DNA from 2 places in the Aeromonas popoffii genome. Region 1 is predicted to be linked to the other one. Evidence: predicted binding sites of a transcription regulator. Region 1 holds the regulator's gene; the other holds the start of a gene.
The links. Region 1 encodes NrdR, which represses ribonucleotide reductase genes. Its sites were predicted from a motif close to CACNNTATANNGTG; they were not measured.

Region 1 (15,339 bases):
TGAAAACGGTCAGCGAATACATGCCTATCCAGTTGAGCGGGCGCCAGCACAGGCGGATGTTGCGCTGATGCAACCAGAGCACGACACCGATCACCAGAAACTCCATACCCCAGATCCCGGCGCGGCCGGTCATGTCCATCGCCAGCTCATGCTCGTTGGCATAGATGTCGTTGAGTTCGACGGAGCTGCGTTCGCCAAACACAAGGTAAACAGCGAGGGCGATGAGAGAGAGGGTGAGCACCAGGCCGTTGAGGCGATCCCGCCACTGGGGACGCTGATGCCAGCACCAGCCATACAGGAAGCCGAAGCAACCGCTGGCCATGAAGAGATCGAGGCGGGCATCGAGCTCATAGTCAGGGTGCACATGCAGCTTCATCCAGCTGTCGATGTGGCCGAGCAGGGTCTGCACGCCGAGTTGATCCAGCAGCAGGCTGAGCAGGGTCAGCAGCAGCATGCCGCGCATACCGAACCAGGCGTAGACCAGCGAGAAGAGCGCCAGCAGGCACATCCACAGCATGACCGGATAGAAAGAGATGGCCTCGCCGAAGTTGGGGGCTATGACCAGTCCCTCGACATAGAGCACCAGAATGATGCTGGCAAACAGCACCAGCTTGCCGGCCAGCTGCGGTTTGAAGCTGGCTTGATCGCGACGGCTCAGGTTGAAGGCCGCCAGGGCCAGATAGATCTGGCTCACCCAGGGAATGAGCCAGGCCGAGACCTGTGCCGTGGTGTGATCCATGGGCAGCAGATGGCCAGCCATGGCCTTGTGCGACAGATAGAAGCTGTCCCACAGGGCCTGTTCCCGGTTGAAGAAGTCGATATACCAGTAGTTGAGGTAGCCGGTGTAGTGTTCGAAGACGGCCATGAAGATGACGAGCCCTCGCAACAGGTCGAGACCCGTGATGCGTGAGTCCTGTGGAGGCATGGGGTTGCTCCTGTATCGGTGGAAAAGGAGCGGCACTATAACGGTTGCAACAAAACTGAATGGGAGCTGAATGTAAGCGGATGTTACCGTCGTTCGTCACACCCGCCTTGCGATAGCGGGGGATCTTCGGATCCGGCTGTCATGATTTGTAATACTTTTGGCGGTTCTTCAGCCCTTCTGGCGGCCGAATGCCTGAATGCCGCGCACCAGCACCAGCAGGCCTAGCACTTGGAAGGGCAGGGAGAGGGCGAGTAACAGCAGCCAGTGGGCCTCGCTGCCGCTGGCGTTGATGAAGTCTATCCAGGCGACCAGCAGGGTGAGCATGCCCGCTATCTGAAAACGACGGCGCAGCACCACTTCCACCCCCAGATTGGCGAGATAGAGGGTCAGCAGTATGCCGCCAAAGCCGGTGAGCTGTGCCGTGCCGTAGATCTCTCTATCCGGATTGAACAGCAGGCTGATCAAGGGGGTCAGACCCTGCTCCTGCGGGATCAGGGCCAGCAGCCAGCAGGCGATCAGTAACAGGGCTGTTTTCATCGGCTCAGTCGGCGGAACGGGCCGGTTTGACCAGGCTGAGGTAGTTGGCATCCATGGTGAGGAATACCCCCAGCAGGCGGGCGCTGGCGCCATAGAAGCCGAATGGATCGGCGGCGCGGCAGGTGGCCTCAAAAAGGGGGAACCAGGCCAGCAGATGAGTGTGCAACAACGCTTCTTGCTCGCCGAGCCACCGTTCACGCTGATCGGCACTGGCGGCTTCGGCGGCGCGTATGATGAGATTGCCCATCAGATCAAGTTCGACGCCCAGATGATCGACCGGCTGCGGGTACTTGGCACCGACGTCGATGGCGAGCCGTGCCAGTCGTTCTTGCATGCGCACCAGGGATGCCACCGTCAGATGGGCGGATTCATAAGGCTGAACGGCCGGGTCGGCCAGAAACAGCGCCTTGAAATCGGCGGTCAGGGCTCGGGCCCGATCCGGGCGCACCAGCAGGCGGGCGATGGCCTCGTTGAGTTCGGTGACGGCCGGGCGCATGGGATCCAGCGTGGAGAGGCTCTTCAGGAAGCTTCGCACATCGTAGCTGTCGTATTCGGCGATCTGTTCATCACTGAGCTCGGCGCTAAACAGGGTGGCAAACCACCAGTACAGTTCGGCCCGACGTTCGCTAGTGGCCAGAAATTCCTGCATTTTTCCTCCGTGGATGGCAAGCGGGAAACAGAGTGAAACCGATTCTAACGGCTTTGGCAGAAAAGTTAACCCATAGGTGACAATTCGCCGAACAGGCCAGCAAAAACGCCGCCGGAGGCGACGTTTTCAGGGCATGTTGGTAACGACGTCAGACGGTGGGGCGGGCCTCGAACTGCGGCAGCGCATCACAGATCTCGTGCCAGGGCGCCCTGGATCCGACGAAGATGTGGAAACCGGGTCGTTGGGTCGGCGCCTCGTTGAGAATGCCGAGGCGCAGGTTCAGCTTGCCGCTGCTTTGCTTCTGGCTGAACAGACTGGAGCCGCAGTGGCGGCAGAAAGCGAGGGTGGTCTCGGGGGATTTCTGAAAGCGGCTGATGGCCTCTTCGCCACGGGTGACCGTGACCTTGTCACCGTCCAGCCCGCCGACCGGGGCGTAATCGGCACCGGAGAACTTGCGGCACTCGGAGCAGTGGCAGTTGCCCAGGTAGTCGAACTGGTCGGGCAGGCTCAGGGCCACGGCGCCACACAGGCAGCTGGCGGTCAATAGTGTCATCTTGCGGTTCCTTGATTGATGGATCAGCGCTCTTCGCGGTAGAGCGCCTGCTTGCAACGGACGCAGATATGCTGGCGCCGAAAATCGGTCTGATGCAGCAGGCCGACGTCCAGTTGTTCATGATGGCCGCAATGAATGCAGAAGATGATATCGCCATCGACGGCCTCCGGATGGGCGGCCAGATACTGCTCCCAGGTGGGCAAGGCCTCCCACTGATAGGTAAAGGGGCTCTTGCGACTGCCGGTATAGTAGACCCAATAGAAAACAGCGAATACCGATATGATCAGAAAAAGCATCAGGTTATCCATCATGGCGTACTCCCGTGTTGAGCCGGTGCAGAGAAGAAAGAGCGAGGCGGAAGCGGGTCGGGAACATGGTGTTGCAATGGGGTGGCCAGCGATGGCTGGGCGGTTCAGCCAAACGGTCGTCCCTACCCACCCTTGGTCGGCAGGTGTGCTGGCGAAGGGTGAACGCCTTGCGCGGCATTTTTTGCCTCCATCTTGGCTGGGCAACCACTGCGTCACGCAAAGATGTTATCTATTAATAATCGCTATATCTATGATCCGGTTCTGGTTTTTTCTATTTTTTGTCTGCGTTTGTGGCTGTTGTCTGGGGTGTGGGGTAGTGAACAGCAAGGAAGAAGGCATGGGAACGAGCGCCTTGGCAGGCACGCTGGCGGAGGATTGGGGGGCGACGCGGGCCTCGATATTTGCGACACATTTTACATTGTTTAAACAAATTTTTGGGTGGTTGGACTGTCTCTTTGATCTCGCTCACGTTACAATGCCGCTGCCCACTTCACCTAACGCGCAAACGATTTTCAGGAGATAAACGGATGTTGAAACGTGACATGACCATCGCAGGCTATGATCCCCAGCTGTGGCAGGCCATCACAGACGAGACCCGTCGTCAGGAAGAGCATATCGAGCTGATCGCGTCTGAGAACTACACCAGCCCCCGCGTCATGGAAGCCCAGGGCTCCCAGCTGACCAACAAGTATGCCGAAGGCTATCCGGCCAAGCGCTACTACGGTGGTTGCGAGTATGTCGATGTGGTCGAAACCCTGGCCATCGAGCGCGCCAAGGAACTGTTTGGTGCCACTTACGCCAACGTGCAGCCGCACTCCGGCTCCCAGGCCAACAGCGCCGTCTATATGGCGCTGCTGCAGCCGGGCGATACCGTGCTGGGCATGAACCTGGCCCACGGTGGTCACCTGACCCACGGCTCCCCGGTGAACTTCTCCGGCAAGCTGTACAACATCATCCCTTACGGTATCGATGAGTCCGGCAAGATTGACTATGACGAAATGGAACGTCTGGCCGTTGAGCACAAGCCGAAGATGATGATCGGTGGCTTCTCCGCCTACTCCGGTATCGTTGACTGGGCCCGCATGCGTGAAATCGCTGACAAAATCGGTGCTTGGCTGTTCGTCGACATGGCGCACGTGGCCGGTCTGATTGCCGCTGGCGTCTACCCGAACCCGGTGCCCCACGCTCACGTGGTCACCTCCACCACCCACAAGACCCTGGCCGGTCCCCGTGGTGGTCTGATCCTCTCCGCCGCTGACGATGAAGATCTCTACAAGAAGCTGAACTCCGCTGTCTTCCCGGGCGGCCAGGGTGGCCCGCTGATGCACGTCATCGCCGGTAAAGCCGTGGCCTTCAAAGAGGCGCTGGAGCCCGAGTTCAAGACCTATCAGGCTCAGGTGGTCAAAAACGCCAAGGCCATGGCCGCGACCTTTATCGAGCGTGGTTACAAGATTGTCTCCGGCGGTACCGACAACCACCTGATGCTGGTGGACTTGATTGGTCGCGAGCTGACCGGTAAAGAGGCCGATGCCGCCCTTGGTAAGGCCAACATCACGGTCAACAAGAACTCCGTTCCTAACGACCCGCGCTCCCCGTTCGTCACCTCGGGTGTGCGTATCGGTACTCCGGCCATCACCCGCCGTGGTTTCAAGGAAGCCGAGTCCATCCAGCTGACCAACTGGATCTGCGACGTGCTGGACAACCACGACAACGATGCCGTGCTGGCCACCGTACGTGAGCAGGTGCTGGACATCTGCCGTCGTTTCCCGGTTTATGCCTGATAACGGCGTTAATCCGGTTTGAGGCCAATGCCACCTTCGGGTGGCATTGTTTTTTCTGTTTCGGCCCCGCTACGGGCGCCGAGTTCGTTCAGCAGACAGAGGAGGCAGCATGTCAGGCGAGCGCGCGAGTACAGATGAGGATCTGATCTTGTCCATCCGTGCCCAGTACCATTTTCGCGATAGTCCCGAGGGGTTACTGGCATGGGATGTGCGCCGTCTGGTACGGCGGAGCCGCGGGCTGCCGGTGCAAGCTGTGCCGCTGGCACAGATTGCCGAACTGGATTTTGAGCACTGGTATGGATACGGCGAGGCCAGACCCACGGTGCGCAGCATCATAGAGCACTGTCAGCTGATGCTGGCCGCCGATCTCGCCTATCCCATCATTCTGGACAGTGCGGGACGGGTCATGGATGGCATGCACAGGGTGAGCAAGGCCTTGATGCAGGGCCACACCCATATCGATGCCGTGCAGTTTGTGCAGGATCCGGCGCCCGATCACACTGGGTGTGATCCCGACACCTTGCCTTATGACGATTGAGCCTCTGGCCGATCGAATGGTGCTGTATGGGCCTTTTTACACCATTTTTAGCAGGAGAAAGCGTGATGAAGCGAGTGCTGGAGATCCGGAGCTATCGGCTCAAGGCCGGGAGCCGTGCGGCTTTTCATCGGCTGGTCACCGAGCAGAGTCAGCCCTTGCACCTTGCCTGGGGGATGGATGTGGTGAGCCATGGCCCCTCCTTGCATGATCCGGACGCCTATTTTCTGATGCGTGCCTACGATGACCTTGAGCATCTGAACCGCTCTCAGGCGGCATTCTATGGGACTGAGGCATGGCAAGCAGGCCCGAGAGAGGCCATTGTTGCGCTGATCGAGGGTGATGCAAATACAGTGCTCTGGTTGCCAGTGGCGGCCATAGAAGCGCTGCGCACGTGCTGATACGGTTAAAGTGCATCTGCGGTGACATATTGTTTTTCTGGGCTTTTACCGGCTTTCAATGGCCGTGCTACACTGGCCGACCAAGATCCTGACCCTGCGGGGCAGGTGCCTTTTCAGTTAACGCCGGAGGTCAGATGCATTGCCCTTTCTGTAGTGCCGTTGATACCAAGGTGATCGATTCCCGTCTGGTGGCAGAAGGCCATCAGGTGCGCCGCCGTCGTGAGTGTCTGCTCTGCCACGAGCGTTTCACCACCTTCGAGATGGCCGAGCTGGTGATGCCCCGTGTCATCAAGTCCAACGGCTCCCGTGAACCCTTCAATGAAGACAAGCTGCGTGCCGGTATACTGCGTGCACTGGAGAAGCGGCCGGTGAGCATGGAGGCCATCGAGAAGGGGGTCAATCACATCAAGTCCTGCCTGCGGGCCACCGGTGAGCGCGAAGTCGCCTCCCAGCTGGTGGGTAATCTGGTGATGGACGAGCTCAAGAGTCTGGACAAGGTTGCCTACATCCGCTTCGCTTCCGTCTATCGCAGCTTCGAAGACATTCGTGAATTTGGTGAAGAGATCGCCAAGCTGGAGAAGTAGAACAGCTCGCCAAGTTGGAGAAACAAGCTTCCCCAACGTCCGATTACGATGCGCTAATCGAACCTGCAACGCCCATTTTATCGCTTTGAACGGGAGCCCAGATGTTTAGTCAAGATGATTACCAATGGATGAGTCGGGCCCTCGAACTGGCCCGCCGTGGCCGCTATACCACGGCGCCCAACCCTTGTGTCGGTGCCGTGTTGGTGAAAGCTGGCGTGGTGGTCGGTGAGGGGTGGCACAAGCGTGCCGGCGAGCCCCATGCCGAGGTCTATGCCCTGCATGCCGCCGGTGAACAGGCCCGTGGCGCCACCGCCTATGTGACCCTGGAGCCTTGTTCCCACCATGGCCGTACCCCGCCCTGCGCTGAGGCGCTGATCAAGGCCGGGGTGACCCGGGTGGTTGCCGCCATGGTCGATCCCAATCCCGAGGTGGGCGGACGCGGGCTGCGCATGTTGTCTGAGGCCGGTATCAAGACCGACTTCGGCCTGCTCAGTGCCGAGGCCGAGGCACTCAATCCGGGCTTTTTCAAACGGATGCGCACCGCCTTCCCACAGGTGACGGTCAAGCTCGGCGCCAGCCTGGATGGTCGCACCGCCATGGCAAGCGGCGAGAGTCAGTGGATAACGGGTCCCCTGGCCCGTGCCGATGTACAGCGGCTGCGGGCCCGTCACGATGCGGTGCTCTCCAGCGCCGAGACGGTGCTGGCCGATGGCGCCTCGCTGACCGTGCGTTGGGACGAGCTGCCCCCCTCGGTCAAGGCCAGCTATCCCAAAGAGACCCTGCGCCAGCCGCTGCGCGTCATCGTCGACTCGCAAAACCGGCTCACCCCGGACTTGCCCCTGTTCCAGAGCACAGGCCCGGTCTTGCTGGCCCGCCACAAGGCTACCGGCGACTGGCCGGCCTGGGTGCAGCAACTGGAGCTGCCGCTGCTGGACGGCAAGTTGGATCTGGTCAGCCTCTTTATGCTGCTGGCCAAGCAGCACATCAACTCCGTGCTGGTGGAGGCAGGGCCGCGGCTGTGTGGCGCCCTGCTGAACAAGGGGCTGGTGGATGAGCTGGTGCTCTACCAGGCGCCAAGACTGATGGGGGATGAAGGGCGTGGCCTGTTCCATCTGCCCGAACTCACCCGGCTGTTCCAGGCGCCCAAGCTCAACATCAAGGATGTGCGGCTGGTGGGGCAGGACATTCGCATCACGGCGAAAATAGCCTGATTTCTCAATGTTTATCGGGGGCCAGTGTGGCCCCGTCATCAGCAAGGTGATCTGCATGTTTACCGGAATTATCGAAGCGGTGGGCACCCTGACCGAGCTGCGTCGCCAAGGCGAGGATATGGCCCTCACTGTGCACGCACCTAGCCTCGATTTCAGCGATGTCAAACTGGGTGACTCCATCGCCACCAACGGCGTCTGCCTCACCGTGGTTGCGCTGGGTGACCAGCGCTATACCGCCGACGTGTCGCTGGAGACCCTGTCGCGCACCGGCTTTGCCAAGGCCAAGGTGGGCGATCCCGTCAATCTGGAGAAGGCGCTGATGCCGACCTCCCGCTTGGGCGGTCATCTGGTCTCCGGTCATGTGGACGGGGTGGGGGAGGTGAAGAGCAAGTCCAGCAGTGGCCGCGCCATCGAATACTGGATCAAGGCGCCGGGCGAGCTCTCCCGCTACATCGCCGAGAAAGGCTCGATTGCGGTGGATGGCATCAGCCTGACGGTCAATGCCGTGCAGGGGGACGTGTTCCGCCTGACGATAGTGCCCCACACGGCGCAAGAGACCACCATCGCCCGCTGGAAACCGGGTCATCGCGTGAATCTCGAGGTGGATCAGATAGCTCGCTATCTGGAGCGCCTGATGCAAGGCAAGGCCCATGACAGTGCATCATCGTCCCTGACGTTGGAAAAGCTGGCCCAGTCCGGCTTCCTGTAACGGCCTATGCCGCGGGAAAACCGCTTTCTGTGATCCCGCTCCGATTGAAATGGGGCCTTGTGCCCCCATCTAGAGCAACATAATCCCGTATCAAGCCGAGCCGGCAGGCTCAATCCCAGAAGCATGTTGATGGAGTAGCCTATGGCGCTGAGCACAACCCAGGAAATCATTGCCGATATCAAGGCTGGCAAGATGGTGATCCTGATGGATGACGAAGACAGGGAGAACGAAGGGGACCTCATCATGGCCGCCTCCTGTGTCCGCCCGGAGGATATCAACTTCATGGCCCGTTACGGCCGTGGTCTCATTTGCCTGACCCTGACCCGGGATCGCTGCAAGCAGTTGGCGCTGCCGCTGATGGTAGATCGCAACAATGCCCAGTTCTCCACCGCCTTCACCGTCACTATAGAAGCGGCCGAAGGGGTGACTACCGGCATCTCCGCCGCTGATCGCGCCGTCACAGTACAGGCAGCGGTTGCCCCCAATGCCAAGGCAGCCGATCTGGTGCAGCCGGGCCACATCTTCCCGCTGATGGCGCAGGATGGCGGTGTGCTGACCCGTGCCGGTCACACCGAGGCGGGCTGCGATCTGGCCCGGCTGGCCGGTTACGAGGCGGCTTCCGTCATCGTCGAGATCCTCAACGAGGATGGCTCCATGGCGCGCCGTCCTGACTTGGAGATCTTCGCCGAGCAGCACGGCATCAAGCTTGGCACCATTGCCGACCTTATCGAATACCGCAACCAGCACGAGACCACGGTCGAGAAAGTGGCCGAGTGCAAGCTGCCTACCGAATACGGCGAGTTCGATCTCATCACCTTCCGCGATACTATCGACAATCAGGTGCACTTTGCCCTGAAAAAGGGTGAGATTCAGGCCGACCAGCCGACGCTGGTGCGGGTGCATCTGCACGATGTGCTGAGCGATCTGCTGCTGACCGACCGTCACGCAGCCCGTAGCTGGCCGCTGCCCAAATCCATGGCCCGCATCGCCAGTGAGGGCGGGGTGCTGGTGATTCTGGGGGCGGAATCCCATGGCGAGGAGCTGCTGGCCCGGGTCAAGGGCTTTGAAGCCGCTGACAAGGGGCTGGCACCGGAAGGGGCCAAGTGGCAAGGCACATCGCGTCGGGTCGGCGTGGGTTCCCAGATCCTCAAGACGCTGGGGGTTGGCAAGATGCGGCTGTTGAGCTCGCCGAAGAAATACCATGCCCTCGGCGGTTTCGGCCTGGAAGTGGTGGAGTATGTCGGGGAATAAGCGGGTTCGGTAGCTGGCTCAGCGCCTGCGGCTGAACTTGTCCAAGAAATACCCTCGTCTCTTCAGGCGGTTTCCGCCTGGAGGTCGTTGAATGCGTCGCTGAATAAGCGCGTCGTCCGAATGAGATTGCGATCATGGCCGCCCATCGCGGCTGTGGTTTTTGTCGTGGGTCTGTTGTGCTAGAATGTGCGCACTTTTGACTCCGGCCCCTTTTGATTGCACAGATACAGGATTTCCAATGAAGGTTATCGAAGGAAATATCGCCGCTCCTGAGGCGCGCGTTGCTATTGTCGTTGCCCGTTTCAACAGCTTCATCAACGAAAGCTTGGTGGACGGTGCTGTGGACGTACTGAAGCGTCAAGGTCAAGTCCAGGACAGCAATCTTACCCTGGTACGAGTGCCGGGCGCCGTCGAAATTCCCTTGGCTATCAAGAAGCTGGCCAAGAGTGGTCAATACGACGCCATAGTCGCGCTGGGCACTGTCATCCGTGGCGGCACCTATCACTTCGAGCTGGTGGCAAGCGAGAGCAGCAAGGGCATGGCCCAGGTAATGATGGAATATGAAATTCCGGTTGCCTTCGGCGTGTTGACCACAGAAAACATTGAACAAGCCATCGAGCGCGCCGGTACCAAGGCGGGTAACAAGGGTGCAGAGGCTGCACTGAGCGCGCTCGAAATGATCAACGTCCTGAAACAGTTGGACGTGTAACGAGGAGAAGTACATTGAAACCGTCCGAGCGCCGTAAAGCCCGCCATTGCGCCACCCAGGCCATCTACCAGTGGCAGATGACCAGGGCCAACGTGGGCGACATCGAAGAGCAGTTCAAGATAGATCAGGACACCAAGGGTGTGGACCTGAACTATTTTCGCGATCTGCTGTTCGGGGTAGCCCTCCACTGCAACGAGCTGGACAAGGTGTTTTCTCCTTTCCTCTCTCGTCCGCTGGAAGAAGTGGACATGGTGGACAAGGCGATCCTGCGTCTGGCGACCTATGAGCTGACCCGTCGTGATGATGTGCCGCCGCGCGTGGTGATCAACGAAGCGATCGAGTTGGCCAAGGCCTTTGCTGCCGATGACAGCCACAAGTTTGTCAACGGTGTACTGGACAAGGTGATCAAGACGCTGGCCAAGCGTTGATCCTGCTGTCCGTCAGCATTAAGAGAGGAGCCAGCCTAACCGCTGGCTTTTTACTGTATGGGTGAATTTGAGCTGATTGATAAGTACTTCAAGGTCCCCCACGCCCGCAAGGACGTGGTGATGGGCCCCGGAGATGACTGCGCCCTGCTGACCCTGCCGGCCGATACTCAGCTGGCGGTGAGCACGGATACGCTAGTGAGCGGCGTTCACTTCTTCCCCGACATGGATCCGGTGGATCTTGGCTACAAGGCGTTGGCGGTCAATTTGTCCGACCTCGCCGCCATGGGCGCCGAGCCGCGCTGGGTGTCGCTGGCACTGACGCTGCCCGCCATCAACGAACCCTGGGTCGCCGGGTTTGCCGAGGGTTTTCTCGAGCTGGCCGAATACTACAACGTGGCGCTGGTGGGCGGGGACATGACCCGTGGCCCGCTCTCCATCACCGTCTCGGTGAAGGGATCCGTCCCCGCCGGTCGCGCCCTGATGCGCCGCGGTGCCAAGGTCGGTGACGGCATCTATGTCACCGGCACCCTGGGAGATGCCGCCCTGGCGCTTTCCCATCTGCTGGGTAAGCGCAGTCTCAACGAGAACCAGCTGGCTGCCGTGCTGCCACGGCTTGACCACCCCCATCCCCGCATTCTGGCAGGGCAAGCCCTGCGCGGGCTGGCGAGCAGTGCGCTGGATCTTTCAGATGGACTTTCCTCGGATCTCGGCCATATCCTCAAGGCATCCGGCGTGCGGGCCCAGATCGATCTCGATCTGCTGCCCCTGTCGCCCGTGCTGCAGGATGCGGTGCCCGAGCAGGATGCCTGGCAACTGGCGCTGGCCGGTGGCGATGACTACGAGCTCTGCTTTACCGTGCCGCAGGAGTATCGTGGGGCGCTGGATACGGCGCTGGCCAACTGTGGCGTCAAGTTCACCCGCATCGGTCGCATCGTGGCAGGCGAGCCGGGTATCGACTACCTGAGAGGCGAGCAAGGGCTCGAACTGCAACTGAAAGGGTGGGATCACTTCGCATGACCTTTTTTATGATAAGACCCGAGCTGAAAAGGCTGAACCTGAAGAATCCGCTGCACTTGCTGGCGGTGGGGTTTGGCTCGGGCCTCTCTCCCAAGGCGCCGGGCACCATGGGGACGCTGGCGGCTATCCCGCTCTATCTGCTGGTGAGTGGTCTGGCAACGCCCTGGTTCATCGCCCTGCTGGCAGTGGGATTCGTGGTGGGCATTCGCATCTGCCAGAGCGCTACCGATGCCATCGGCATGCCGGATCACGGTGCCATCGTCTGGGACGAGGTGATAGGTTTTGGCGTCACCATGATTGCCGCTCCGGCTGGCTGGGAGTGGGTGTTGGCCGGCTTCGTGCTGTTCCGCCTGTTCGATGTGTGCAAACCCTGGCCCATCTCCTGGTTTGATCGGCGCATTCACGGTGGACTCGGCATCATGCTGGACGATCTCATCGCCGGTTTGTTCGCCCTGTTTTGTATGCAATTACTGGCATACTGGCTGGGGTAACTCTCCTCGTAAGGGGGATCGCCAGTCTGGCATTCCCCCTATATAGCTCTGTTTATTTTTCATTCATCGGCATATGCTGCCGTTAAAAAATCATTTCACATAAATATTCACTACTCATTCGAAGCTTAATGCTATTGTTCTAATAGTGATTATTTCCGTCTGTTGCGTCTTTGTTGAAATTAAAAGCAGTAAAAAGTACTGATAATAGTCACATAGTCTTGTTATGAGACTAAAATCGTTATTTTTGACTGCTATGATGGCCGTTGGCTGAGCAACGTATTGCGAAATTGTATAAACCGATCATTTACAGTCGCGGTCAAACCGTCTAACTTACTCGCGGGTTATTCCAAAAAAATGCAAAAAACCCGCCCGGATCGCTGGTTTCGCTGCCTCATGGATTGAGCGTTTATTACTCATAAAAGCACTCAATATCAGTACTCCAGGCACAGCCAGCATCTGCGGCCGATTTACGGACGAATTCTTTGGGACGGATGTCCCCCGCAGAGGTAAACATGTCCTTGCTCGAAGTGAAAAACTTGCGGATCGAGTACCCCTCCCGCTATGGAGTGCTGGCCGCAGTCAAAGATCTCTCCTTGTGTGTCGAAAAAGGGGAGATCGTCGGCGTGGTGGGCGAATCTGGCGCCGGTAAATCCACCATAGGCAATGCCGTCATCGATCTGCTGAGCCCGCCGGGGCGTATCGCCCGTGGTGACATCTATCTCAACGGCGAACTCATCTCTGGCAAGAGCCAGAACGAGATGCGGGCCATCCGTGGTTCCCGTATCGGCTTCATCTTCCAGGATCCCATGACCTCCCTCAATCCGCTGTTCACGGTTGAACAGCAGCTGGTGGAGACCATTCTTGCCAATACCGAGCTCTCTCGCGACGCGGCCTTTGCCAAGGCGCTCGAGCTGATGGGGGCGGTCGGGATCCCGCAGCCCGAGCTGCGAATCAAGCAGTATCCACACCAGTTCTCCGGCGGCATGCGTCAGCGGGTGGTCATTGCCATTGCGCTGTCGTGCGATCCGGAGCTTATCATCGCCGACGAACCGACCACGGCCCTCGACGTCTCCATTCAGGATCAGATCCTCCAGCTCATCCGCAACCTCTGCAAAGAGCGTCAGGTGGGCTGCATGCTGGTGACCCACGACATGGGGGTGGTTTCCAACGTCACTGACAAGGTGGCTGTGATGTACCGTGGCGATCTGGTGGAGTTCGGTACCACCGAACAGGTGCTGGGTCACCCCAATCACCCTTATACCCGCAGCCTCATCTCGGCAGTGCCCCGCTCCGACGTCAAGCTGGTACGTTTCCCGCTGGTCTCCTATATCGAGGATGCCAGTGCGCCGGATACCAATATCGATCTCAAGACCCACTGGCTTGGCCAGAGTCAGGACGAGCGCACCTATGAGGGGGCTCTGCTGCGGGTGGAGAACGTGGATCTGAAGTTCGTCACCAAGGACTCCATCTTCCCGAGTCGTCGCCAGTACGTGCGTGCCTGCAACAACATCAGTTTCGAGATCTTCGAAGGGGAGACCTTCGGCCTGGTTGGGGAGTCGGGCTCCGGCAAATCCACCATAGCCCGCGCCATTACAGGCCTCTATCCGCCCGATACCGGCAAGATTTTCTTCGAGGGGATCGATCTCACCGCTCTCAAGAGTGAGCGTGAGCGCCGCCCCCTGCGTCGCCAGATGCAGATGGTATTCCAGAACCCTTACTCCTCGATGAATCCGCGCATGAAGGTGCGTGACATCATCGCCGAGCCCATCCGCTTCCATAAGCTGGCGGGCAGTGAGAGCCAGATCGAGGGCATAGTCAACGACCTGCTCGATCATGTGGGGCTCGGTCGTGGTGCCGGGGTCAAATATCCCCACGAGTTCTCCGGTGGTCAGCGTCAGCGCATCTCCATCGCCCGTGCCCTGGCGACCCGGCCTCGCTTCCTCATCTGCGACGAGCCGACCTCGGCGCTGGATGTGTCGGTACAGGCACAGATCCTTAACCTGCTCAAGGATCTGCAGCAGGAGCTTGGGCTCACCATGCTGTTCATCAGCCACGATCTGCCGGTGATCCGCCAGATGTGCGATCGCATCGGCGTGATGCAGCATGGCCATCTGGTGGAAGTGGCCGAGACCGAAAAACTGTTTACCAATGCCGAGCATGAGTACAGCCGCAAGCTGATCTCCCTCATGCCGGAGTTCAAGGGAATGTCCCGCGAGGGGCTGGAAATCGCAAGCTAGGAAATCACCAGCTCGCCGGTTTGTCTGTCAATAAAAAAGCCAAAAGCATGGAGAACAAGATGAATAAAGGATTGTCCAAAATTGCCCTGGCGCTGGTTGCCGCCGGTTTCGCCTTCGGTGTCTCAGCTGCTGATATCAAAGTCGGTGTAGCGTCAGATGCAACGTCCATGGATCCGCAGGAGCAGCTCTCCGGTCAGACCCTGGAGATGTCGCATCTGGTGTTTGATCCCTTGGTGCGTTACACCCAGGACATGCAGTTCGAGCCGCGTCTTGCCGAGAAATATGAGCGCATCGATGACAAGACGATACGTTTCTTTTTGCGTAAAGGGGTCAAGTTCCACTCCGGTAATGAGTTCACCGCCGATGATGTGGTGTGGACCATGGACCGCTTGAAGTCTTCTGTCGACTACAAAGCGATCTTTGAGCCCATTACTGAGGTGAAGAAGATCGATGATCACACCGTTGACTTCATTACTGCCAAGCCATTCCCACTGGTGCTACAGACAGCAACCTATTTTTTCCCGATGGACGCCAAGTTCTACACCGGGAAAACCAACGATGGTAAGGACAAGGCTGAGATTGTCAAAAACGGCAGTTCCTTCGCCTCGACCAATGTGTCTGGCACCGGTCCCTTTGCCGTCAAGTTTCGCGAGCAAGGTGTGAAACTTGATTACGTCCGTAATGCTAACTACTGGGACAAGAGTTCCAAAGGTAACGTCCAAAATCTGACCGTTGTGCCGATCAAGGAAGATGCAACCCGTGTTGCAGCCCTGCTGGGCGGCGATGTGGATATTATCTATCCGGTTGCCCCCAACGATCTGGAGCGAGTCAAAAATGGTAAGGATACCCAGCTGGTAAGCCTGCCAGGTACCCGCATCATCATCATCGAGCTCAACCAGAACACCAACCCGGCCCTGAAAGACAAGCGTGTGCGTCAGGCAATCAACTACGCCATCAACCAGGAAGGTATCGTTGAGAAGATCAACAAGGGTTTTGGTACAGCTGCTGGTCAA
Region 2 (15,339 bases), 1.5 Mb from region 1:
AAAACCGAACCATGCTACCAGAAGTAGTCGGGGGTGTATCGGGTTTGATGAGATTTTCTACAGCCAAATGAGGCGCTTGCCAGTTAGCCACCAAGCAGGGGTTGCCAGTTGAAATCGAAGGTACTGCTCCCCTCCTCGGCCAATGCGAGCTCCTCCAACACCTTCAATGCAAGCTTGTTACCCTTTTGCGAGGCCTGATAGAGCCACTGCTTGGCTTGAGGCAGATCGACCCGACCACTCACCCCCATCAGGTGCAGCACGCCAACTTTGAGCATGGCGGGCACGTCACCGTTGCGGGCCGCCAGCTCCATCCAGTGAAATGCCTGCCGCAGATCCCGTTTCACCCCGGCGCCGCGCAGATAGACCTCCGCCAGCCGGTATTGGCCAAAGGCATCGCCCGCCTGCGCCGACTGGCGATAGAGGCTGATGGCCAGATCCATGTCCTGATCTGTGCCCTGCCCCACTTCGTGGCTCCACCCCATCAGCGCCTGTGCACGAGGGAGCCCCTGCTCGGCCAGCGGTTGCCAAATCTTTGTCGCCGTCTCGAACTGGCCGCTACGCCAGGCCCGGTTGGCCGATGCCAGCGCCTGCTCGGTGGAGAGCGGGATCAGCCGCCAGATGACCAGGCCAAGCACACCGATAAACAGCCAGCGGGAGACAATGGGTTTCATGATGATTTCCGTGATCCAGTTCGCACTTTGTCTATGTAAACGAAATGTAGCGACGGGATCAAGCAAGAGATCCATTTGCCATGCCGTTTCAGGCAACGATTACTAAACAGGGGCTTGTATTTCGATGCGCTCACTTGCAAGATAACTGTATATATAAACAGTGTTGGCATGATGTGATGGCAGGACGAGGCAGTTTCCACAATGTTGATCACCGCTTCAGCGGCCAGCGGGTCGACACGGTCGATGACGGCTGGGCCCAAACCGAGTGGGAAGCGGCATTTTCCGCCAGTGATCCCCGCACCGAGGTGAAGGAGATAACCGCCCGCAGCATCATCAGCTACAACCGCTCACCGGATGTGCCCTTTGGTCGCTCCATCAACCCCTATCAGGGGTGCGAACATGGCTGCATCTACTGCTATGCCAGACCCAGTCATGCCTACCTGGAGCTCTCCCCCGGCCTCGACTTCGAGACCAGACTGTTTGCCAAGCTCAACGCCGCCGAGCTGTTGCGTCAGGAGTTCGCCAGACCCGGCTACCAGCCGGACACTATCGTGCTGGGGTCCAACACGGATCCTTACCAGCCCATCGAGCATCACTATCGCCTCACCCGCCAATTGCTGGAAGTGATGCTGGCCCATCGCCATCCGGTCGGCATCATCACCAAGAGCGCCATGATATTGCGCGACCTCGATCTGCTGGCCGCGCTGGGCCGGGAGGGGCTCTGCCAGGTGATGGTGTCGGTGACGACATTAAATGAAACCCTGCGGCGACAGCTGGAACCCAGGGCGAGCACAGGCACGGGTCGGCTCAAGGTGATCGAGAAGCTGGCACAGGCCGGGGTACCGGTCGGCGTGCTGGCCGCGCCCATGATCCCGCGCCTCAACGAGCCTGAGCTGGAACAGATCATCAAGGCGGCGGCCGAGGCCGGTGCCCACTGCGCCGATTACATACTGCTGCGATTGCCCCACGAGCTGACCACCCTGTTCAGCGACTGGCTGGATGAGCATTACCCCGGCCAGAAGGAGGCCATCCTGAACCAGTTACGGGCCAGTCGGGATGGCGGACTCAACAGCCCCGCCTTTGGCGCCCGCATGCGCGGTGAAGGCCAGTTTGCCGACTTGCTCGCCCAGCGCTTTCGGCTCATCAGCAAGCGCTTGGGCTTGGGCCAGCGCCATCTTCAACTGCGGCGGGACGGCTTCATTCGCCCGGGCGAACAACTGCGGCTGTTCTGATCGCCCCGACAAGTCAACCGCGCTCACAACGCCCTCTTCGCCGGCCACCACAAACCCTGCCGACGAGCAGGGCCTCACCCCCTTGGCCGAGGCGAGTGCGTGGCCTTGCCCTGCGCGATCAATTCGGCTGGCAGTCGTGATGGCTCATGGGCCACTTCGTCCTCATACTCCTCTGTCAGCGATGCTGGTTGATGTTCGCCCCATACCCGGCTCCACCAGATCTCCCACATTACCCAGCTAGTCATAAGGTGCTCCTGTTTGATGGCTACACATCGCCGTCTGTTAAATGCGACAGGGGTAGCTTGGCCTCATCCCATGACAGGGGGATGACGCAAGCATGATGAATTGGGGACAACGACATTAAGGAGGAGTACGGCAATGCTAGCGGTGCAAGTGATCAGCGACGCGTACAGCAACAGGATCAGGCTGATCCATCAGACCTGTGGGCGCTCGCCATCTGGTGCAAACTGCAGCAACAAAAAGAGCGACCCAAAGGGCCGCTCTTTCGCATGTAAGGCAAACGGGCGATTATTCGTCGCTCGCGGCACCCTCTTCAGTGGACCCTTCAGTGGATCCTGCATCGGCAGAGCCGGCATCTGGCGCGGTATCAGTGCCTTCGGACACCTCACCGTCAACGGCCACGATGTCGTTCTCTTCTTCGTCGCTCTCCGCGATACGCTGCAGGCCAACCACGGTCTCGTCTTCACCGGTACGGATCAGACGCACACCGCCGGTGTTACGGCCAATGACACTCACCTCGGCAACGCGAGTACGGACCAGGGTACCGCCATTGGTGATCAGCATGATCTGGTCGGTATCTTCGACCTGGATCGCATCGATCACCTTGCCGTTACGCTCGTCCACCTTGATGGAGCGAACGCCCTGGGTACCACGGCTCTTGGTCGGGTACTCGGTCAGCGCGGTACGCTTGCCGTAACCGTTCTCGGTGGCGGTCAGGATGGCACCCTCGCCACGGGGGACGATCAGGGAAACCACCTTGTCACCATTGAGCAGGCGGATACCACGTACCCCACCGGCGGTACGACCCATGGGACGCACGCCCTTGAAGGTACCCTTGCTTTCGGTGCCTTCGCCGTTGTCGCTGCCATCGTCGTCGTTACCGGCGTCAATGACACTCTCGTCATCCCCGTCGACCTCATCGCTGACATCGGCATCGGCGGCATCGGCACGGCCGCTACCTTCTGCAAAGCGAACCACCTTGCCCGCATCGGAGAACAACATGATCTCGTTGCTGCCATCTGTGATGTCCACCCCGATCAGCTCATCGCCCTCTTTGAGGTTGATGGCACGGATCCCGGAGGAGAGCGGACGGCTGAACGCAGACAGGCTGGTTTTCTTCACGGTACCGTCAGCGGTGGCGAAGAAGACATACTTGTCGTCAGCGTACTCTTTCACCGGCAAAATGGCGGTGATGCGCTCACCCTCTTCCAGCGGCAGCAAGTTGATGATCGGACGACCACGGGCGCCACGGGACGCCTCCGGCAGCTGATACACCTTGAGCCAGTAGACCTTGCCACGGGTGGAGAAGCACAAAATGGTGTCGTGGGTGTTGGCCACCAGCAGACGTTCCACAAAGTCCTCTTCCTTGATCCGGGTGGCCGACTTGCCACGACCACCGCGGCGCTGGGCCTCGTAGTCGGAGAGCGGCTGATACTTCACATAACCCTGGTGAGACAGGGTCACGACCACGTCTTCCGGGGTGATCAGATCTTCGATGTTGATCTCGGCACTGGAGGCGCTGATCTCGGTGCGGCGCTCGTCGCCATACTGCTCGCGCACGGCCAGCAGTTCATCGCGGATCACTTCCATCAACCGTTCCGGGCTTGCCAGGATGAACAGCAGCTCGGCGATCAGATCCAGCAGAGATTGATACTCTTCCAGGATCTTCCCGTGCTCGAGGCCGGTCAGCTTGTGCAGACGCAGATCCAGGATGGCCTGGGCCTGCTGTTCGGTCAGGAAGTATTGACCTTCCCGGATGCCGAACTCCGGCTCCAGCCACTCCGGACGGGCCGCGTCGTCGCCTGCTTTTTCCAGCATGCCGGCCACGTTGCCGAGATCCCATCCCCGAGCTACAAGCTTGGCTTTGGCGTCGGCAGAGGTGTCGGAGTGACGGATCAGCTCGATGATGGGGTCTATGTTGGCCAGCGCGACCGCCAGACCTTCAAGGATGTGGGCCCGATCCCGCGCCTTGCGCAGTTCGAACACGGTCCGGCGAGTCACCACTTCACGGCGGTGCAGCAGGAACGCATCCAGGATGTCTTTAAGGTTCATCACCTTGGGCTGGTTGTTATCGAGCGCCACCATGTTGATGCCGAACGTGGTCTGCAGCTGGGTGTGCTTGTAGAGATTGTTCAGCACAATCTCGCCAGACTCGCCACGTTTGATCTCGATAACGATGCGCATGCCGTCCTTGTCGGACTCATCGCGCAGGGCACTGATGCCCTCGACTTTCTTCTCTTTGACCAGCTCGGCGATCTTCTCGATCAGCCGCGCCTTGTTCACCTGATAAGGCAGCTCGTGAACCAGGATGGTCTCACGATGGGTCTTGTCGTCCACTTCCACTTCGGCCTTGGCGCGCACATAGACGGAGCCGCGACCGGTGCGGTAAGCCTGCACTATGCCGGCGCGACCATTGATGATGGCGCCAGTGGGGAAATCAGGCCCTGTGATATAGGTCATCAACTCATCGATGGTGAGATCGCTATTTTCGATCAGCGCCAGACAGCCGTTGACTATCTCGGTGAGGTTGTGAGGAGGAATGTTGGTCGCCATGCCCACCGCGATACCGGATGAGCCGTTGACCAGCAGGTTGGGCACCTTGGTGGGCATGACAGCCGGGATCATCTCGGTGCCATCATAGTTGGGCACCCAGTCCACGGTCTCTTTGTCCAGATCGGCCAGCAGCTCGTGGGAGATGCGGGCCATCCGCACTTCGGTGTAACGCATGGCGGCGGCGCTGTCGCCGTCGACCGAACCGAAGTTGCCCTGACCATCGACCAGCATGTAGCGCATGGAGAAATCCTGCGCCAAGCGGACGATGGTGTCATACACGGCAATGTCGCCGTGCGGGTGGTATTTACCGATTACGTCACCGACCACACGGGCCGATTTTTTATAGGGCTTGTTCCAGTCGTTCCCCAACTCGTTCATAGCAAACAGAACGCGGCGGTGAACCGGTTTCAAGCCATCACGCACATCCGGCAGAGCTCGTCCTACGATCACGCTCATGGCGTAATCAAGATAGGAACTCTTGAGCTCTTCTTCGATGTTGATCGGCGTGATCTCTCTGGCCAGATCGCTCATAGAAAGCCTTAATCCCTAATTAGTTGTTCTTTGGCTTAAACAGCGCGTCATGGTAACACACTGAGCCAAATACCTTAAGCCACAAATCCGGATAACAAGTCGGGCTGGTGTGACAAAGTGTGTCCGTTATAATGCCCGCCAGGACAATAGATTGCGCCCAAGTCTTGCTACCTGCGCGCCCTGCCACAGGATCATCAGAAAATGAATAGTGATGCCAATGTCGATCTGACAGAAATCGCCAAATTTGAAGCCATCGCCTCCCGCTGGTGGGACATGGAGGGCGAGTTCAAGCCACTGCATCAAATCAATCCGGTGCGCCTTGACTGGATCACCGACAAGAGCGGCGGCCTGTTTGGCAAGCAGGTCCTCGACATCGGCTGCGGGGGCGGCATCCTCTCCGAGAGCATGGCCCGTCGGGGCGCTCGCGTGATGGGCATCGACATGGGCAAGGAGCCGCTCGGCGTCGCCCGCCTCCACGCCCTCGAGCAGGGCGTGGAGCTCCAATACCAGCAGATGACGGCGGAGGAGCATGCCGGCCAGGCCCCTGGCCAGTATGACGTGGTCACCTGCATGGAGATGCTGGAGCACGTGCCGGATCCGGCTTCAGTGCTGCGCGCCATCGCCACCCTGGTACGCCCCGGCGGACGGGTGTTCATCTCCACCATCAACCGCAACCCGAAAGCCTATCTGATGATGATCCTGGGGGCCGAATACCTGATGAAGATGATCCCCAAGGGCACCCATGATCACAAAAAATTCATCACCCCCGCCGAACTGTGCCGCATGGGTGAAGCGGCGGGTCTGTTGGTGCGGGACATGAGCGGCGTACACTATTCGCCGCTGACCGGCCAGTTCAAACTCGGCAAGAACGTCGACGTCAACTACATGGTGGAATTCATCCGCCCGGAGCAAGGCTGATGGGCGACTCTCACCCGGCGCCGCTGCGCTGCGTGCTGTTTGATCTCGACGGCACCTTGCTCGATACCGCACCTGACTTGGGCGCGGCCGTCAACCATGTGCTGGTGAGCGAAGGCTTTGCCCCGCTCTCTGATGCCATCATTCGCCAGACCACCTCCAACGGGGCGCTCGGGCTACTCAGGGCCGGGCTTGGCGATGAGCTGCTCGAGGAGCTGGGCGCCACTCGCCTGCGCGCCGCGCTGCTCGACTTCTACGCCGCCCACCTGTGTGTCGGTACCCGTCCCTATGAGGGCATGCTGGAGCTCATTGAATGGCTGGACGAACGCGCCCTGCCATGGGGCATAGTCACCAACAAGCCGGGCTTTCTCACCGAGCCACTGCTGGCGGCCTTGCCCGAGCTTGCCAGCTGCGGCGTGACGGTCAGTGCCGATACCCTGCCGGTACGCAAGCCCGACCCCGCGCCCATGTTCTTCGCCTGCGACCAGCTAGGGGTCGAGGCAGCCCACTGCCTCTACGTAGGGGATCATGTGCGCGACATCGAAGCGGGCCGCAACGCCGGTATGCGCACCGCCGTCGCGGGTTGGGGTTATCTGAGCGATGACGAGGATCCCGCCGACTGGGGCGCAGATCTGCACTTTGATACGGTACAGGCCCTGCACCACTGGCTGCGTTACGAGGTAACCTGACCCCATGATCCGCCTGGTCACAGGCATTGATGGATCATAAAGGCAGTTTTGTTGCCAAAAGAGACCTAATTGAGCACCACCCGCTGGGGCATACGGGTACGCAAGGATGCGATGGGAGGTCAGGAGTGATCTCCCATTTTTGCCGTTTGGCAACCGCTAACCGACAGGGACAGGACACCTTTTGACCCAGGCTGCACAAGGGATAACCAGACTGAATTTGCTAGTAAAAACACCCCGTTTTCGCAAGCAAAAAAAGTTATTTAAATTTTCCATGTTCGATCATCAGGCTTGCATTTACCGGATCGGACGCATGAAAACCCACTCACTGTGAGCAGCCACTAACATGGGTCGCAACACCCACAATTTATCCACAGCTAATGCCTTATCCACAGATTGCAAAGCCGGGTAGACCTCACTATCTTGTAGCTCGAACTTAAAATAACACTATATCTTGTGATTCATCGCACAACATGCCCCCGCTCCCGCAGTCGATCACGACCAGGCGGTCAAGGCCGTGCGATGGTTTTTCGGGAATCAACTACAAAGGTCATCAGCCAATGAACTTGTTTGTGACGAAGCGTAACGGCCACAAAGAACCCATCGATCTGGATAAAATTCACCGCGTGCTGGATTGGGCCGCCGAGGGACTCGACAACGTGTCGGTATCCCAGGTGGAACTCAAGTCCCACATCCAGTTCTATGACGGTATCCGTACCGCCGATATCCACGAAACCGTCATCAAGGCCACTGCTGATCTGATCTCCGAGCAAAGCCCGGATTACCAGTACATGGCTGCCCGTCTGGCCATCTTCCACCTGCGCAAGAAAGCCTACGGCCAGTTCGAACCGCCCCATCTCTACCAACACGTCGCCCGTCTGGTAGACATGGGCAAATATGACAAGCACCTGCTGACCGACTACACCCAGGCCGAATTTGAGGCGCTCAACGAGCACCTGGATCACTGGCGTGATATGGACTTCTCCTACGCCGCCGTCAAGCAGCTGGAAGGCAAGTACCTGGTGCAGAACCGCGTCACCGGCGAGATCTACGAGAGCCCGCAGTTCCTCTACATCCTGGTAGCAGCCTGCCTCTTCTCCAAGTACCCGAAAGATACCCGTCTGGACTACATCAAGCGCTTCTACGATGCAGTCTCGACTTTCAAAATTTCCCTGCCGACGCCCATCATGAGCGGCGTGCGGACCCCGACTCGCCAGTTCAGCTCCTGCGTGCTGATCGAGTGTGATGACAGCCTGGATTCCATCAACGCCACCGCCAGCGCCATCGTGCGTTATGTCTCCCAGCGCGCCGGTATCGGCATCAACGCTGGCCGTATCCGTGGTCTGGGTAGCCCCATCCGTGGTGGCGAAGCGTTCCACACCGGTTGCATCCCCTTCTACAAATACTTCCAGACTGCGGTCAAATGCTGCTCCCAGGGCGGCGTGCGCGGCGGGGCGGCCACCCTCTTCTATCCGCTGTGGCACACCGAGGTGGAAAGCCTGCTGGTCCTGAAAAACAATCGTGGCGTGGAAGAGAACCGGGTCCGTCACATGGACTACGGCGTGCAGATCAACAAACTGATGTACCAGCGCCTGATCAAGGGCGGCGACATCACCTTGTTCTCACCATCCGATGCCCCTGGCCTGTACGATGCCTTCTTCGCCGATCAGGACAAGTTCGAGGCGCTCTACGTCAAGTACGAGCAGGACCCGGCCATTCGCAAGAAGACCATCAAGGCGGTCGACCTCTTCTCCCTGATGATGCAGGAGCGTGCCGGTACCGGTCGCATCTACATCCAGAACGTGGATCACTGCAACACCCACAGCCCGTTCGATCCGAGCGTGGCGCCGGTACGCCAGTCTAACCTCTGCCTCGAAATCGCGCTGCCGACCAAGCCGCTCAACAACGTGGATGACGAAGAGGGCGAGATCGCCCTGTGCACCCTCTCCGCGTTCAACCTCGGCGCCATCGAGAAGCTGGAAGATCTGGAAGAGATGGCCGATCTCGCCGTGCGTGCCCTGGATGCCCTGCTCGACTATCAGGATTACCCGCTCAAGGCTGCCCAGAAAGGCAGCATGAACCGTCGTACCCTGGGGATAGGCGTCATCAACTACGCCTACTACCTGGCCAAAAACGGCGCCCGTTACTCCGACGGTTCCGGTCTGGCGCTGACGCACCGCACCTTCGAGGCGATCCAGTTCTACCTGCTGAAAGCCTCCGTGCAGCTGGCCCGCGAGTTCGGCCCCTGCCCGGCGTTCAACGAGACCACTTATGCCCAGGGCATTTTGCCCATCGATACCTATAAAAAGGATCTCGACAACCTGTGCAACGAGCCGCTGCACCTGGATTGGGAAACTTTGCGTGAAGAGATCCGCACTGTGGGTCTGCGCAACTCCACCCTGACCGCCCTGATGCCAAGCGAGACCTCCAGCCAGATCTCCAACGCCACCAACGGCATAGAGCCGCCGCGCGGCCTGGTATCGGTCAAGGCCTCCAAGGACGGTATTCTCAAACAGGTGGTGCCCGAGTATCATCGCCTGAAAGATCAATACGAACTGCTCTGGAAGCAACCGAGCGTCGATGGCTATCTGCAGTTGGTCGGTATCATGCAGAAGTTTGTGGATCAGGCGATCTCCGCCAACACCAACTACGACCCCGCCCGTTTTGAAGGCAACAAGGTGCCGATGAAACAGTTGCTCAAGGATCTGCTGACCGCTTACAAATACGGCCTCAAGACCCTCTACTATCACAACACCCGTGATGGTGCGGATGACGCACAAGCCGATATGCAAGATGACGGTTGTGCCGGTGGGGCTTGTAAAATATAAGCCATTGCAAGATCTGACAACCGGGCGGGAGCGACAAGCTCCCGCTCTCCTGTTTAATCCATTTAATACATTCTGGTAACCATGGCCTATTCAACTTTCTGCCAAACCCAAAACGACCAGCTCAAAGAGCCGATGTTTTTTGGCCAATCGGTCAATGTGGCCCGTTATGATCAACAAAAGCACGAAGTGTTCGAGCGACTGATCGAGAAACAGCTCTCCTTCTTCTGGCGCCCGGAAGAGGTCGATGTCTCCCACGACCGCATCGACTATCAGGCCCTGCCGCCCCACGAGCAGCACATCTTCATCTCCAACCTGAAGTACCAGACCCTGCTGGATTCCATCCAGGGTCGCAGCCCCAACGTGGCGCTGCTGCCACTGGTCTCCATTCCGGAGCTGGAAACCTGGATCGAGACTTGGGCCTTCTCGGAGACTATCCACTCGCGCTCCTACACCCACATCATTCGCAATATCGTCAACACCCCGGCCCAGGTGTTTGACGACATCGTCACCAACGAGCAGATATTGAAGCGCGCTGGCTCCATCAGCTGCTTCTACGACGATCTGATCGAGGCGACCGCACTCTACAACCTGCACGGTGAAGGGACCCATAGCGTCGCCGGACAGATGCGCACCATCACACTGCGCGAGCTGAAGAAGAAGCTCTACCTGTGCCTGATGAGCGTCAATGCGCTGGAGGCGATCCGCTTCTACGTCAGCTTCGCCTGCTCCTTTGCCTTCGCCGAACGCGAACTGATGGAAGGCAACGCCAAGATCATCAAGATGATCGCCCGCGACGAAGCGCTGCACCTGACCGGCACCCAGCACATGTTGAACCTGATGCGCACTGGCCAGGACGACCCCGAGATGGCCGAGATTGCCGCCGAGTGCGAGCAGGCCTGCTTCGAGATCTTCAAGGAAGCCGCCATTCAGGAGAAAGAGTGGGCCGAGTACCTGTTTCAGGACGGTTCCATGATCGGCCTGAACAAGGACATCCTCTGCCAGTACGTGGAGTACATCACCAACCTGCGCATGAGTGCGGTCGGTCTGCAGTCAGCCTTTGCCGGCGCCAAGCAAAACCCGATCCCCTGGATCAACACCTGGCTGTCCTCTGACAACGTGCAGGTCGCCCCGCAGGAAGTGGAAGTGAGTTCCTACCTGGTCGGCCAGATCGACAGCGAAGTACATGCCGACGATCTCGGTGACTTCGAGCTGTGAGTCAGCTACCCGATATGCTGGTCGACCTGATCGACAGCGAAGTACACGCAAATGATCTCGGTGACTTTGAGCTGTGAGTGACGCCACCAACACGCTGGCCACTGCCCCGCAGCCTGCAACACAGCAAGAGGCCACACAGGCGCCGCTGGTGCAGACCCGCGACGGTACCCTGCTCGCCCATCCCGGCGAGAGCGTGTTGGAGACCCTGGAGCGCCACGGCCATCATGTGGAGTTCCAGTGCCGCAGCGGCTATTGCGGCGCCTGCCGCACGCCCTTGCTGGCAGGCTCGGTGCACTATGCCAATGTGCCGTTGGCATTCGTCTCCCCAGGCGAGTGCCTACCCTGCTGCTGCAAACCGGTCGGGGCCATCCGGCTGGACATCAGGAAAGGCTGACGCAGCAAGCACCACACGCGTTGCCAAACAAAAAGCCGCCGGATTTGACTCCGGCGGCTTTTTTATTGCGGCTAACTGGTTTGACTCACAGCCAGGGGGCGGCGGTCGGCCCCTGGTGCAGGCCCAGCTTCCAGACCCGGCCAAAGTGCTTGTAGTGACCGGCGGCCACACCGGCCTCCTCACCCATGCCATGGTAGAGATCCAGGTGCCCCTTCTTCACGGCGCCCCCCACATCCAGCGCGATCAGGAGCCGCAGCTGATGTTTGCCGGTCCAGTTGCCCTCTTTGTCGAGCAAGGGGACTTCAGCTAGGATCGGCGTGCCCATCGGCAGCAGGGTCTTGTCAGCCGCCACGGCCGCCAGCGGCAGCAACGGAATGCCGGCCGCCCCAATCACGTCATTGGTGGGACGACGCTCAAAGAAGACATAAGAAGGATTCTGCTCCACCAGCTCCTTGACGCTCTCCTCCGGTTTGCTGTTGGCCCAATCCTTGATGGCCTTCATGGACATCTTCTCCTTGGGCACCTCACCCCGGTCGATCAACACCCGGCCGATACTCACGTAGCCATGACCATTCTTGCCGCTGTAACCCAGGTATTGCAGCCGATCGTCATCGCCGTAGTGGACAAAACCTGAGCCCTGTACATCCATCAGGAAGTTGTCGATGAGGGATTTGCTGTAACCCAGCTCCAACCCACGGTTGGCCAGGGCCCCCTGATGGATCTCGGCCCGGCTCGGGCAACGGCCACCGCACTTGGGCATGGCATAGATGGGGTACTTGTACTTGGCATCCGGGCGATGACGCACCTCCAGTACCGGCGAGTAATAACCGGTAAACAGCACGTTGCCCATGCGATCGGCGCCACCCATCTGGGCCAGGCTGATGCCGTACTGGGTGATATGGGCCGGGTTGCCGCCATTGGCCACCCAGCGGGAGAGCTGGCTATAAAGCTCGCCATAGCGACGGGTCATCTTGCCGGAACGCTCCAGCACCAGCTGGCTCTGGGGACCAAACTTACTGAAGTCAGCGTGCTGGAGACTGTTGACACCTTCTACCCGCACCAGATCATCCGGCAGGGGGCCGTCCAGATACTGCTTGCCCAGATTGACCGGCACCTCGCAGTTCAGAAAACATCTGGCATCGGGTTTCTTCTTGGGCACCGGTGCTTGCTCAGAGTTGCCCGCACAACCGGCCAGCCCCAGCACTGCGGCGGTCAGCCAGTACGCATGTTTATTCATATGTCCTCATGTAACACCAAGCCTCATGCTTGGCGGGGAAGATGCCAAATTTGCAGGGGGAAAGCAAACGCCATCAGCCCCTTGGCAACAGATTTCTCCTAAGGGGATCTTCTGGGTTATAACAAGGTAACAAGGTGTGAGAGGCCATGGATGGAACAGCTCGAGATCTTCCCGCTGCAGAGCCCCTGCATCGGGGTATGCGAAGTGAACAACAAGGGCTACTGCAAGGGCTGCCTGCGCAACCGGGAGGAGCGTTTCAACTGGCTCACCATGACCCCCACCGAGCAGCAGGAGGTGATGCGCCTGTGCCGTGGTCGCAAGGCCCGGGTGGACGCTGCGCGTCGCAAGGCACAAGAGGCCATCCAGGCCAGTGAGCAAGAGCAGGCCGGCTGGGACTTTTGACTTTTCCCCACTATCCTCCCCCTCTTTTATCCCTTTCTCATCAGCCACAAAAAAGCGGCCCGCAGGCCGCCTTGTCAATAATTGCATTTATTTACGTTGCACCACTCAGGCCGTCGCCAGCTTGCCCTGCGCTTCACCGCGCTTGAGCATGGCGTAGGAGACACCGGTCAACAGCGAGCCTGCCGCAATCGCCACGATATACAGCATGACGTTACTGATGGCGTGGGGAATAAAGAGCACGAACAGACCGCCGTGGGGGGCCATCAGCTCACAGCCAAACAGCATGGAGAGCGCACCGGTCAGGGCGCCGCCGACCATACAGGCCGGGATGACGCGCATCGGATCCTTGGCGGCAAACGGGATGGCCCCCTCGGAGATGAAGCACAGACCCAGCACAAAGGAGGCTTTACCCGCTTCCTGCTCCGCCTTGATGAACTTGGTGCGTGCCAGGAAGGTCGCGATCCCCATCCCCAGTGCCGGTACCATACCGGCCGCCATCACAGCCGCCATCGGGGCGTAGGTTTTGGAGGCCAGCAGACCCACACCAAAGGCATAGGCCGCCTTGTTGACCGGACCGCCCATGTCGAAGCACATCATGGCGCCAAGAATGACACCCAGCAGCACGGCGTTGGCAGAGCCCATATTATTAAGGAATTCGGTCATGGCATTCATGATGCCAGCCACCGGACCACCCACCACGTAGATCATCACCAGACCGGTAAACAGGCTGGCAAACAGCGGAATAATGAGGATGGGCTTGAGCGCTTCCAGGGTCACCGGCAGACGTACCTTGTCGCTCAGGTACTTGGCGCTGTAACCGGCCAGAAAACCGGCCACGATACCGCCAAGGAAACCGGCGCCCAGCGAGCTTGCCAGCATACCGCCAATCATGCCGGGCGCGAGACCCGGGCGGTCAGCAATGGAGTAAGCAATGTAACCGGCCAGCACCGGGATCATAAGGGCAAAAGCCGAGCCGCCACCGATCTGCATCAGGGCGGCGGCCAGGGTGCCTTCTACCTTGAACGCTTCAATCCCGAACACGAACGAGAGCGCGATGATAAGACCGCCCGCGACAACCATCGGCAACATGAAGGAGACACCGGTGAGCAAATGCTTGTAGGGGCCTGCTTTTTCCTCTTTCTTGGGCTGGCTGCCGCCACTGTGGCGATAGAGTGTCGCCTCATTCCACGCCTTGTCGAGCTCGGCGCGAGTTTTCTTGAGCGCAGCGCCCGTGCTGGTGCGATAGACCTGCTTGCCATCGAAACGGGCCATGTCCACTTCGATATCGGTGGCGAGGAACACCAGATCGGCAGATGCAATATCCTCGGCAGTCAGGGCATTTTGGGCACCAACCGAGCCTTGGGTCTCGACGCGGATCTGGTAACCCAGCTGCTTGGCCATGGTCTCGAGCGCTTCCGCCGACATAAAGGTGTGGGCCACCCCGGTCGGGCAGGCGGTCACCGCCACGATGCGCTTGCCAGCGGCGGCCGGTTTGGCGGCAGCATTGGCAACGGCGGAGTCGGCTTGATGGCGATAGACGCTGGCTCCGCTGGTGGCTGCCTCCAGCAAGGCGGCCGGATCCTGCAGGGCGAGATCCATACTCCCCTGATAGACCGGCTTGCCATCATAGGCGGCGAGATCCACCGGGGCGCTTGCCACGACCAGCACCAAATCGGCTGCGGCAATCTGCTCCTTGTTCGGCACCTGACGGGGTTGCACGCTGGCGCCGACGTCGAGGGTGAGCTCCCAGCCTGCCAGTTTGGCCTGCTGTTCTATCCGTTTTGCAGCGAGAAAGCTGGTGGCTATGCCCGCTGGGCAAGCCGTAACCAAGATTGCTTTCATTGGGCATCTCCTGAGTTTTTCATTGAGGGGGTATTGCATTGAACCGGTGCCAGATCATCCAGACGCTGTACGCGCACCTGCTCAAGTAAGGGGTTGAGCACACTGATATCGCTAAAACCGACCGCCACCTGACTGACTGCCAGTGCCGAAACGGCGGTCGCCAGACGCAGGATCTGCTCCGGCGCCCAGCCAAGACTCAGACCGTGGGTCAGCCCCGCCACCAGTGAGTCGCCGGCACCGACTGTGCTGATGACATTCATACGCGGCGGAATGGCCTGCCAGGTGGCATCAGGACCAAACCAGACGAGGCCATCGGCGCCATTGGAGATCACCACATGGGCGATACCCTGAGTCTGTAACTCGCGGGCGCAAGCGGCCTGCTCGCTCAGGGTCTTGATGGGACGACCGGCCCACTGGCTCAGCTCCTCCAGATTGGGTTTGATCAGGGTCGGCGCAGCCTTGATGCCTTCGCTTAAGGCCGCGCCGCTGCAATCGAAGATCACCTGCTTGCCTTTGGCCTTGAGCAAGCGAATAAGATGGGCGCAGTAACTGGGGGCCACCCCTTTGGGCAGGCTGCCCGCCAGCACGAACCA

Region 2: a site for NrdR is predicted at 7,274-7,287, ahead of nrdA (class 1a ribonucleoside-diphosphate reductase subunit alpha). Genes of this name have one in related genera too.

The regions. Positions count from the first base shown of each region.
Region 1 covers NZ_CP149129.1:3,523,418-3,538,756, reverse strand. Annotated here, with positions in the region: gene WJM78_RS16155 (hypothetical protein) at 1-925, opposite strand, end outside; gene WJM78_RS16150 (hypothetical protein) at 1,094-1,462, opposite strand; gene torD (molecular chaperone TorD) at 1,467-2,111, opposite strand; gene WJM78_RS16140 (GFA family protein) at 2,260-2,664, opposite strand; gene WJM78_RS16135 (hypothetical protein) at 2,688-2,975, opposite strand; gene WJM78_RS16130 (hypothetical protein) at 2,974-3,495, shown strand; gene glyA (serine hydroxymethyltransferase) at 3,500-4,753, shown strand; gene WJM78_RS16120 (hypothetical protein) at 4,863-5,291, shown strand; gene WJM78_RS16115 (NIPSNAP family protein) at 5,357-5,689, shown strand; gene nrdR (transcriptional regulator NrdR) at 5,824-6,273, shown strand; gene ribD (bifunctional diaminohydroxyphosphoribosylaminopyrimidine deaminase/5-amino-6-(5-phosphoribosylamino)uracil reductase RibD) at 6,375-7,484, shown strand; gene WJM78_RS16100 (riboflavin synthase) at 7,540-8,193, shown strand; gene ribBA (bifunctional 3,4-dihydroxy-2-butanone-4-phosphate synthase/GTP cyclohydrolase II) at 8,335-9,444, shown strand; gene ribE (6,7-dimethyl-8-ribityllumazine synthase) at 9,683-10,153, shown strand; gene nusB (transcription antitermination factor NusB) at 10,168-10,581, shown strand; gene thiL (thiamine-phosphate kinase) at 10,639-11,598, shown strand; gene WJM78_RS16075 (phosphatidylglycerophosphatase A family protein) at 11,595-12,089, shown strand; gene WJM78_RS16070 (ABC transporter ATP-binding protein) at 12,602-14,326, shown strand; gene WJM78_RS16065 (ABC transporter substrate-binding protein) at 14,386-15,339, shown strand, end outside.
Region 2 covers NZ_CP149129.1:2,057,073-2,072,411, reverse strand. Annotated here, with positions in the region: gene WJM78_RS09505 (tetratricopeptide repeat protein) at 84-671, opposite strand; gene WJM78_RS09500 (PA0069 family radical SAM protein) at 848-1,903, shown strand; gene WJM78_RS09495 (hypothetical protein) at 1,978-2,148, opposite strand; gene gyrA (DNA topoisomerase (ATP-hydrolyzing) subunit A) at 2,432-5,227, opposite strand; gene ubiG (bifunctional 2-polyprenyl-6-hydroxyphenol methylase/3-demethylubiquinol 3-O-methyltransferase UbiG) at 5,429-6,145, shown strand; gene WJM78_RS09480 (HAD family hydrolase) at 6,145-6,831, shown strand; gene nrdA (class 1a ribonucleoside-diphosphate reductase subunit alpha) at 7,389-9,656, shown strand; gene nrdB (class Ia ribonucleoside-diphosphate reductase subunit beta) at 9,738-10,871, shown strand; gene yfaE (class I ribonucleotide reductase maintenance protein YfaE) at 10,945-11,265, shown strand; gene mltA (murein transglycosylase A) at 11,351-12,502, opposite strand; gene WJM78_RS09455 (DUF1289 domain-containing protein) at 12,653-12,904, shown strand; gene fruA (PTS fructose transporter subunit IIBC) at 13,010-14,746, opposite strand; gene pfkB (1-phosphofructokinase) at 14,743-15,339, opposite strand, start outside.